One region of the Arthrobacter sp. RAF14 genome, then DNA from elsewhere that is predicted to be linked to it. Evidence: riboswitches for the same ligand, from Rfam matches in the RefSeq annotation. Region 1 holds a riboswitch; each other region holds the start of a gene.

Evidence for each region. Region 1 has a riboswitch for S-adenosylmethionine ahead of AB4Y75_RS03755 (aminotransferase class V-fold PLP-dependent enzyme). Riboswitches for the same ligand answer to the same signal wherever they lie in the genome.
Region 2: another riboswitch for S-adenosylmethionine. It lies ahead of AB4Y75_RS08455 (bifunctional o-acetylhomoserine/o-acetylserine sulfhydrylase); the one in region 1 lies ahead of AB4Y75_RS03755 (aminotransferase class V-fold PLP-dependent enzyme).
Region 3: another riboswitch for S-adenosylmethionine. It lies ahead of AB4Y75_RS16480 (DUF1737 domain-containing protein); the one in region 1 lies ahead of AB4Y75_RS03755 (aminotransferase class V-fold PLP-dependent enzyme).

What each region holds. Positions count from the first base shown of each region.
Region 1 covers NZ_JBFREG010000001.1:799,762-803,027, forward strand. Annotated here, with positions in the region: gene AB4Y75_RS03750 (methyltransferase domain-containing protein) at 1-408, opposite strand, end outside; gene AB4Y75_RS03755 (aminotransferase class V-fold PLP-dependent enzyme) at 582-1,991, opposite strand; SAM riboswitch class IV at 2,029-2,144, opposite strand; gene hisN (histidinol-phosphatase) at 2,217-3,038, opposite strand; gene rsgA (ribosome small subunit-dependent GTPase A) at 3,103-3,266, opposite strand, start outside.
Region 2 covers NZ_JBFREG010000002.1:171,195-174,460, reverse strand. Annotated here, with positions in the region: gene AB4Y75_RS08465 (VOC family protein) at 221-859, opposite strand; gene AB4Y75_RS08460 (hypothetical protein) at 1,056-1,514, opposite strand; SAM riboswitch class IV at 1,693-1,810, shown strand; gene AB4Y75_RS08455 (bifunctional o-acetylhomoserine/o-acetylserine sulfhydrylase) at 1,899-3,218, shown strand.
Region 3 covers NZ_JBFREG010000011.1:28,351-31,616, forward strand. Annotated here, with positions in the region: gene AB4Y75_RS16475 (NADP-dependent oxidoreductase) at 162-1,073, shown strand; SAM riboswitch class IV at 1,281-1,387, shown strand; gene AB4Y75_RS16480 (DUF1737 domain-containing protein) at 1,396-1,875, shown strand; gene AB4Y75_RS16485 (rhodanese-like domain-containing protein) at 1,872-2,273, shown strand; gene AB4Y75_RS16490 (O-succinylhomoserine sulfhydrylase) at 2,277-3,266, shown strand, end outside.

The DNA of each region.
Region 1 (3,266 bases):
GACGGCCTCCGCGCTCGCCGCCAGGGGGTCGAACCAGTGCCAGGCCTGAGCCACGGTGATCAGATCGGCGCTCTCCGCCGGGAGGCCGGTGGCTTCCGCGGTCCCCTCCACCGTCGCGACGCCGGGGAACTGAGCGTGCAGTTGCGCGAGCATGTCGGCGGACGGCTCCACGGCCGTCACCTCAAGGCCGAGGTCCACGAGCAGCTCGGTGAACTTGCCGGTTCCCGCTCCGAGATCCACCGCGGACCGTGCTCCTGCGGGAACGCACCACGAGGCCGCTTCCTCCGGATAGGACGGCCGGACCTGCGCGTAGTGTTCCCCGCCCTGCTCGAAGGCCCGGCCCATCTCCCGTCGGGTGGAGGTGTCCATGCGGGGACCACCGGGTGGGGAGACGTGACGGGCTGACATGCGGGTGACTCCTGGACGACGACGGACGTCTCCCGCGGGCCGCCGGGAGACACTGCCGTTAAAGAGTGGCACAAGCGGGACGGGTGCGGATCCCCTCGGGGCGGAACCGCCGCCCGGACCCGACCCGCAGCCGCCCGGCTCAGCCTGCGGTGGTGCTCGGTCCGCGGTGGTGCTCAGTCCGTGGTCGTGCAGGGCGCGGCGCCGGCCGTGCCGGGGGTGTTCGGGGCCCAGTGAGGGTAGCTCCGCTCGTCGTTCGCCGGGACCCAGCGTCCGGCGTCCACGACGTAATCCCAGCCCAGACCGTGCTCGCGGAGCCGGCGGATGCCCTCGATGAGACGCTCGGCGTCCTCGAGCCGCGAGCCCAGGCCGAAGCTGGCACGGAGGGAACCGGCCGGCAGACCCAGACGCTTGAGGAGCGGATGCGCGCAGAATTTGCCGTCCCGGAGCCCCACCCCGTGCTCTGCCGAGAGGTAGGCAGCCACCAGGCCGGCGTCGTAACCCTCCACGGAGAAGTTCACCACGCCGATCGAATCAGCAGAATCGCTGAAGATCCGATGCACGGTGACGCCTTCCAGCGCGGAGAGGCCCTCCTCCAGGTGCCGGCGGATGTCCGCCTCATGCTGCTGCCACGAGTCGTGATCCAGGGAGGCGAGGACCTGGGTGGCGCGTGCCAGGGTCGCTGCGCCGAGCACGTTCGGAGAGCCGCCCTCGTGGCGTGCCGGGCCGGTGGTCCACACGACGGTGTCGAGGCGGGCCTCGCGCACGGCGCCGCCGCCCAGCAGGTGCGGTGTGCCGGCGTCGAGCCAATCGGCGCGGCCCACCAGGACTCCGGCGCCGAACGGCGCATACAGCTTGTGGCCGGAGAAGGCGAGGAAGTCGACGTCGAGCGCGGTGATGTCGATCCGGCGGTGCGGCGCCAGCTGGGCGGCGTCCACCACGATCCGGGCGCCGTACTCGTGTGCCAGGGCGGCGAGCTCGGCGATCGGCAGGATCTCCCCGGTGACGTTGGACGCGCCGGTGACGGCAAGAAGGGCGACGCCGCCGGTTTCGAGTTCCTCCCGGAGGGCGGCGACGGTGGCGGCGATGGTCTCGCGGGCCACCAGGCTCCGGTGCCCGACCCGCTGCCAGGGGAGCAGATTGGCGTGGTGCTCGATGTCCAGGTAGAGCACGTCGCCGGCCTGTTCGCCCTGGCGCTGCGGCAGGCAGCCCGCCAGGACATTCAGTGAATCGGTGGTGTTCCGCGTGAAGATCACCAGGTCGTCCGGGCGGCCGCCCACGAAGTCGCGGACGATCTCCCGGGCGTTCTCATAGACCGAAGTGCTGATCTGGGAGGCGTATCCGGCGCCGCGGTGCACGCTCGCGTAATACGGCAGGATCTCGTTCAGATAGGCCGAGACCACGCTGAGCGCGGGGGCGGAAGCCCCGTAGTCGAGGTTTGCGTAGCGGACCGCGCCGCCCTGGATGAGCGGGGCCTGAATCTCCGCGCCGGTGACCGCGGCGAACGGATTGGCGGCCAACGACGGCGCGTGACCGCGCTCGTTTCCTGCGACGGCGGAGCGGGGGGCGAGGGTGTTGACGGACATGCTGGACCTCTGCATCGTGAGGGGCCCGCACAGGCGGGCACCGCGCTTGCCGCACCACTTTCTGTGGACGGCCTGGTCGTCACCCGGGGCACCCCACCGCGTCTGGAGGGTTGCCGGCCAGCAAACCGGGGTTTAGCGCTGGCACTCGTGACCTGATTACGAGAGTAAAACAGCGGCGCGTCCCCGAAGGAACGCGCCGCCAATATTACGAGGAATATGACCTGCTCAGGGAGCCTGCAGCAGATCGTCCAGCCCGGGGTTGAGCCTCCGGAGGAACTCCGAGTGCAGAATGCCGTTGCTGGCCACCGCGTTGCCGCCGAACGGGCCGTCCTGGCCGTCCAGGGAGGTGAAACGCCCACCGGCCTCGGTCACGATCGGGACCAGGGCCGCCATGTCGTAGAGGTTCAGTTCCGGTTCGCATGCCAGATCCACGGCGCCTTCGGCGAGCAGGCAGTACGACCAGAAATCCCCGTAGGCGCGGGTGCGCCAGACCGTGTCATGAAGGTCGAGGAATTCGTCCCGCAGGCCGAGTTCCTTCCAGCCGCCCAGGCTGGAGTAGGAGAGTGAGGCGTCCTCGAGACGGTGGACGTCGGAGACCTTCAGGCGGGTCGCCGAGGCCAGGGACCGTCCGGTGTAGGCGCCGTGACCCTTGGAAGCCCACCAGCGGCGGCTCAGGGCGGGGGCGCTCACCACGCCGACCACCACTTGATCATCCTCGATGAGGGCGATCAGCGTGGCCCAGACCGGCACGCCGCGTACGAAGTTCTTGGTGCCGTCGATCGGGTCGACCACCCAGCGGCGCGAGGAATGCCCTGTGGTGCCGAACTCCTCGCCGATGACGGAATCCCGCGGACGGGCCCGGGAGAGCTGAGCGCGGATGTACTCCTCGGCACTCCGGTCCGCGTCACTCACGGGCGTCAGATCCGGCTTGGTCTCGACCGTCAGATCCTGGGCCTTGAAGCGGGCCATGGTCAGGGCATCCACCTGGTCCGCCATGACATGGGCAAGCCGGAGGTCATCGGTGTAGTTCTGGGAGGAGTCCGTCATGGGTTAAACCGTACCCACAAAGCGAGCGTCCCAGCTCATCCGGGCCCCGGACGTGACCGCGCCGTCAGGGCGTGCCGAGCTCCTTGGCCTCGCGTTCCTCCTGGGTTCCCGCGTCCAGGACCCTGCGTAGCGACTCCAGCCGCGACGCGCCGGCGGGCCCGGCGTGGCCCTCGGCCACCCAGGCATCCAGGCCGCAGCCGACCGCGTGCGCTCCGTGCTTGCAGCCGC
Region 2 (3,266 bases), on a different contig from region 1:
GAGCGGGGTGGCGGGGTCCACGGCGGCACCGCTGTCCGGCACGGCCGGTTCGGACCGTACGGGAAATGGCACCGTCGCCTGTGGACCCATGGTACTGATGCGAGTGGTGACGTTAAGGCTCCCGGCATGGACAGCCCGCACCAGGGGGTCAGACGAAAGAGGCCGCCGCTTCCGAGAGATTCGGAAGCGGCGGCCTGAACCCGGACTGAGCCGGTGGGACTCAGAGGGTCACTGAACCCTTGGCCGTTTCGAAGGTGACGGACATGATGCCGGGGGTGCCGTGCGGAGCGATCCACTCCACGGCGACGTCCTCCAGCGGGTTCTCCACTTCCTCGCCGAGCCATTCGGTCACGCGCTCCGCGGAACCGGCGATGGTGAGGCTGGAGACCCGGACGTCACTCGGGTACACGAGCGACGGATGGAGGGTGGAGTCACCCTCCCACTTGAGCATGTACGGCACCTGCGGGTCCGCGAGGAGACCCAGGATGCCGATCTGCTTCCAGATGAGCTCGCGGCCGTCGGGGAACTTCCGGTTCCCGGGGACGGCTTCGCGGCCCAGACGTGATTCAAAGGGGGCCAGGTCGTCCACGGCGACGCACCAGCCCATCCACCCACCGCCCATCGCGGAGCGCGCACGGACGGCTTGGCCGAAGGGCGCCTTGTCCGATGCGGGGTGGTCCAGGACTTCCACGACCTCAAGGTATTTGTGGTCGGCCAGGGGGAAGATCATGTTGCGGGTGCCGAAACGGGGGTGTACCCCACCGCGCACCGCGTGCAGTCCAAGAGCGGCAGAAATGCGCTCCGCCGTGGCCTGTAGGCCATCGCGTTCACAAGCGTAAGAAACGTGATCCATGCGCATGGCATCATCCTTGCACTTTGTGACAAGGCACTCAGCTTAGGGTTACCTAAGTCACTCGGCGGCAGTGGTTTTCCGGGAGTCCGTGCGGATTTCCCGGGTTCCGGGCTTGGGTGGGCATGGCCGGAAGGGGCGACCAGGGGCCGCAGCGGTGAGGCGACGCACCTGCCGCGGCTCTGGCCACGGCAGAGTCATCGGCTCAGTTGCAGACCGTGACGTGGCGGTAGCCGAGCACCCGGTCGCCCGCCCGGTTGTACACATTCGCGGCGATGCCGACGCACTTGCCTCTCATGTTCGTCAGCTGGACTCCTCCGGCGTAGTACTCGTAGATCCCGTGGTCGTAGGAGTACACCGAGCTGGTGGCGATGTTGAGGCCCAGATTGCTGCTGCCGGCCTTGTTGTCGTACAGCATGGCGCACGCCGTGCCGCCGTTGTTGCTCGAGTACCAGTACTGAATCGTCGCCGTCGTACCCGGAACCGCGTAGGTGTTCTTCTTGATCCCCGCGCACTGTTTCACGATCTGCCCGTGCTGTTCGAGCGGTCCGGCGGATGCCGGAGCGCTCGAGGCCAGCAGGCCCGCGACGGCGAGGCCGGCGGTGGTGACAGCGGCCAGCAAGCGGCGGCCGAAACGTGGTGTGTGGTCTGTCTGAGTGCTCATGATGAAACTCCTCGGTGATGCAGGTGAGTGATGGTTCAGAGTCAACCTCACAGGTCCGCGGAGGGGAATGGGCAGACCTCCCCATTCGCGGGGATCCCGGCGGAGGGAAGCGTGCTCCGGGACGTACTGTGACGCACGCCTTTCCCGCGCCGCTCCCGGCCCTTTACCCTGATTCTCAGGTCATGAGTGCCAGCACTGAGCCCCGGCTTGCTGGCCGGCAACCCTCCGTCCGCGGCGGGGTGCCCCGGGTGAAGACCGGGCGGGTCGGCATGCACGCCGGCACGCAAGCGCGGGCCGTGGGCGCCGTCTACCTCCCTTCCGGGAAGGCTGACGCCGGCGATGGTGGGGGAGACCGTTCCTGGCCCTTGAAATCTAAGGAATGCCATGACCAACAACTGGTCCTTCGAAACCCGCCAGATCCATGTCGGTCAGGAGCCGGACGCCGCCACGGGCGCACGGGCCCTGCCGATCTACCAGACCACGTCCTTCGTGTTCCCGAGTGCCGAGAGTGCGGCCAACCGCTTCGCGCTCGCGGAGCTGGCCCCCATCTACACCAGGATCGGAAATCCCACCCAGGATGCCGTGGAGCAGCGCATCGCCAGCCTCGAAGGTGGCCTGGCCGCCCTGCTGCTCAGCTCGGGTCAGGCCGCGGAGACGTTCGCGATCCTCAACATCGCGGAGGCCGGCGACCATGTGGTGGCCAGCCCCAGCCTGTACGGCGGCACGTACAACCTCCTGGCCAACACCCTGAAGAAGTTCGGCATCCAGGTCACGTTCGTCGAGGACCCGGACAACCTGGACCACTGGCGCGCCGCGGTGCAGCCGAACACCAAGCTGTTCTTCGCCGAGGTGGTCTCCAACCCGCGGCAGGACGTCCTGGACATCGAGGGCGTCGCCTCCGTGGCCCACGAATCCGGTGTCCCGCTGATCGTGGACAACACCCTCGCCACCCCGTACCTCATCCGGCCGCTCGAATGGGGCGCCGACATCGTGGTGCACTCCGCCACCAAGTACCTGGGCGGCCACGGAGCGGCGATCGCCGGCGTGATCGTCGACTCCGGCAAGTTCGACTTCGGAGCGGACCCGGAGAAGTTCCCGGGCTTCAACACCCCGGACGAAAGCTACAACGGCCTCGTCTACGCCCGGGATCTCGGCGCCGACGGCGCTCTGGGCGCCAACCTCAGCTACATCCTCAAGGCGCGTGTGCAGCTGCTGCGTGACCTCGGATCCGCCGTCAGTCCGTTCAACGCCTTCCTCATCGCCCAGGGTCTGGAGACTCTCAGCCTGCGCGTGGAGCGGCATGTGGAGAACGCGCTCAAGGTGGCCGAATTCCTGGAGGCCCGCGACGACGTCGAGCGCGTCGCCTATGCGGGACTGCCGAGCAGCCCGTGGTTCGAGCGGGGGCGCAAGTATGGCCCGAACGGCATCGGCGCCGTGGTGGCGTTCGAGATCGCCGGTGGGCTGGAGGCCGGCAAGGCCTTCGTGGACGCCCTGGAACTCCACTCCCACGTGGCCAACCTGGGCGACGTGCGCTCCCTGGTCATCCACCCCGCCTCCACCACCCACGCCCAGCTGAGCGAGGAGCGCCAGCGCGCCGCGGGCGTCACCCCGGGCCTGGTCCGGCTCGCGGTGGGCATCGAGCACATCGATGACATCCTGGCGGACCTGGACGCCGGCTTCCGGGCGGCCAAGGCTGCCGTCTGAGTCCCTCGGGACATCTGCAGGGCCGCGTATTCTTCGGAATGCGCGGCC
Region 3 (3,266 bases), on a different contig from region 1:
ACCCGCCCCGCACCCCGTTTCGTCATACGCCGTCGCATCCGGAATGCGGGCCTCTCCAGGCCTGTTGCACGCAGCATCAGTGAGAACACCGCGCCGGTCCGGAGTGCAGCGCACCCGCGAGGCAACCGGACGGCGCCGACAGCGCAGAGCGAGGAATCACCATGACACGTGCAGTGCGGTATGAAGAGTTCGGCGGTCCGGAAGTCCTTCAGCTGGTGGAGGTCGCGGTGCCGCAGCCCGGTCCGGGCGAGGTCCGGGTCCGCGTCACCGCGGCGGGCCTGAACCCGGTGGACTTCAAGATCTTCCACGGCGGTCCCGTGGCGGAGGCGTTCGGCGGCGCTCCGGGTTCCGGCGTGGGCAACGACTTCGCCGGCGTGGTCGACGACCTCGGCGAGGGTGTCACGGACTTCGCCGTGGGTGTCCGGGTGTTCGGCGGCAAACGGCACGAGGCGGTGGCGGACTTCGTTCTGGTGCCGGCCTCCTCGCTCCACCGGACCCCGGACGGGCTCTCGGACCAGCTCGCAGCGAGCCTGGACCTCGCGGGACGCACCGCGGCCGCCGCGATCGACCAGTTGAAGCTGTCCCCGGAGGACACCGTGCTGATCGGCGGAGCCGCTGGCGGCGTGGGCGTCCTGGCCACACAGCTCGCCGTCGCGACGGGTGCCACGGTGATCGGAACCGCCTCCGAACGCAATCACGAATTCCTCCGCGGGCTCGGGGCGATCCCCGTCACCTACGGCGAGGGCCTGGCGGACCGGGTGGCGGAGATCGGCACGCCCACGGCTGCCGCCGATCTCAACGGCGCCGAGGTGATCACCGTGGCACAGGGCTTCGGCGTGCCGGCGGAACGCATCACCGCGATCGCCGCACACGGGCACCCGGGCGGCGGGTTCACGGCCACGGGCGGCGGGGATGCCGCTCCCGGCTCGCTGGAGCGCATCGCGGCGGCGCTTGCCGACGGTTCGCTGGTCCTGCCCCTCGAAGCAGAGTTCCCGGTGGAGCAGGTGGCTGACGCCTACCGGCTCCTGGAGGAGGGACACGTGCGGGGCAAGGTCGTCGTGACCGTCGGCTGAGGCGGAGGTCCGGGCGGGCCAGGCGGCTTCGCCCACGGAAGTTCGGTCTGCCCACCGAAAAATACGTGGGTGAACCGAACTTCCGTGGGTCGGTCCCAGCGGTCTGTTCCGCAGGCCGCAGCCGGGGCCGGTTCATGACAGAAGATGAAGCCTCCCGTCATCCTTCTCCCCGCGTCTCCCCGGGGCCTGGTGCTAGATTTTTTGCAGAGTAACGAGTACCGGTGACAAGCCCTGACTGACCGGTCGGCAACCCTCCAGACGCGGCGGGGTGCCTCAGGTGACTACTCGGCATGTGTCAACTGCAAGCGCGAAGGAGCCCCACTTGCCTGCCCGCAAAGAACCCACGTCCACTCCGTCCGGAACCCCCGGAACCCCCAAGGCCACTGCACCCCGGAGCACCCCGGCCAAGTCCGCCGCCCGGGCTCCGCGCACCACCAAGGCCGCGGCCGCGAAGCCCGTCACGACGACGGCGACCGCCCCCGCAGCCGAACAGCCCGCCGTGGCCGAGGCCGCCGTCGTGCCCCAGAGCGCCCCGGAGACGGTCCCCGCAGTGGCACCCGCCCGCCTGCCGTACCGCCTGCTGACCGGCCCGGACACGCGCGAGTTCTGCGAACGCGTCTCCGCCGCCCTGGCCGACGGGTACATCCTTTACGGCAGCCCGTCCGTGACGTTCAACGGGGAGACGGTGATCGCCGCGCAGGCCGTGGTCCTGCCGTACGCCCCGCCCGCTCCCCCGGCACCCATCGTGGACCCCTACGCCGTGCCCGCCACCGGCTTCGCCCCGTTCGGCGGTGCCCTGTGAGCTACGCGGGAGACCTGACGCCGCAGCAGGCGTGGGACAAGCTCAAGGAGGGCGCCGTTCTGGTGGACGTGCGCACCGAGGCGGAGTGGGCGCACATCGGCCGCCCCAAGGCTCCGGCCGGCGAGCCCCTCTTCATCCAGTGGAATCTGGCCGGCGGCGTGCCCAACCAGGGCTTTCTGGCCGAACTGAACGATCAGGCCCCGGAACCGGGCACCACGGATCTGGTCTTCCTGTGCCGCTCGGGCCAGCGGTCGATCGCCGCTGCGGAAGCCGCGACGGCGGCCGGCTGGTCCTCGTACAACGTCCTGGAAGGCTTCGAAGGCGTTCCGGACCGTTTCGGGGAGCGCACCGTGAACGGTTGGAAGAACAGCGGCCTGCCGACCACGATCGGGGCGTGACGCATGGCGTTCAATCCTGAGGCCGCGTCCTGGTCGCCGGCCACCCAGGCGGTGCGCGGCGGTCTGGACCGGACCAACTTCTTCGAGACCTCCGAGGCCCTGTTCCTGAATTCGGGCTTCGTCTACGATTCCGCGGAGGCCGCCGAGCGCGCCTTCACCGGTGAGGACGAGCGTTTCGTCTACTCGCGCTACGGCAACCCGACCGTCGCCACCTTCCAGGAACGGCTGCGGCTGCTCGAAGGCACCGAGGCGTGCTTCGCCACGGCGTCCGGCATGTCCGCCGTGTTCACGGCCCTGGGCGCCCTGCTCGCCGCCGGGGACCGCGTGGTGGCCGCGCGGTCCCTGTTCGGCTCGTGCTTCGTGATCCTGAACGAGATCCTGCCCCGCTGGGGCGTGGAGACGGTGTTCGTGGACGGCCCGGACCTGGAGCAATGGCGTGAGGCGCTGGCCGTGCCGACGCAGGCCGTGTTCTTCGAGTCCCCCTCGAACCCGATGCAGGAGATCGTGGACATCGCCGCGGTCAGCGAGCTCGCGCACGCCGCGGGCGCCACCGTGGTGGCCGACAACGTCTTCGCCACCCCCATGCTGCAGCGCTGCACGGATCTGGGGGCCGACGTCGTCGTGTACTCCGGGACCAAGCACATCGACGGTCAGGGGCGCGTCATGGGCGGCGCGATCCTCGGGACCAAGGAGTTCATCGACGGACCGGTCAAGAACCTCATGCGGCACACGGGGCCGTCGCTGTCGAGCTTCAACGCCTGGGTGCTGACCAAGGGTCTGGAGACGCTCGACATGCGTGTCCGTCACTCGTCCGCCTCCGCGCTGACGCTGGCCGGCTGGCTCGAGCAGCAGCCCGGGGTGAACTGGGTGAAGTACCCGCTCCTGACCTCGCACCCGCAGTACGAGCTGGCCGCGCGGCAGATGAGCGCCGGCGGCACGGTGCTGACCTTCGAACTGGCCCCGCTGCCCGGCGGCACCGCCAAGGATGCCGCG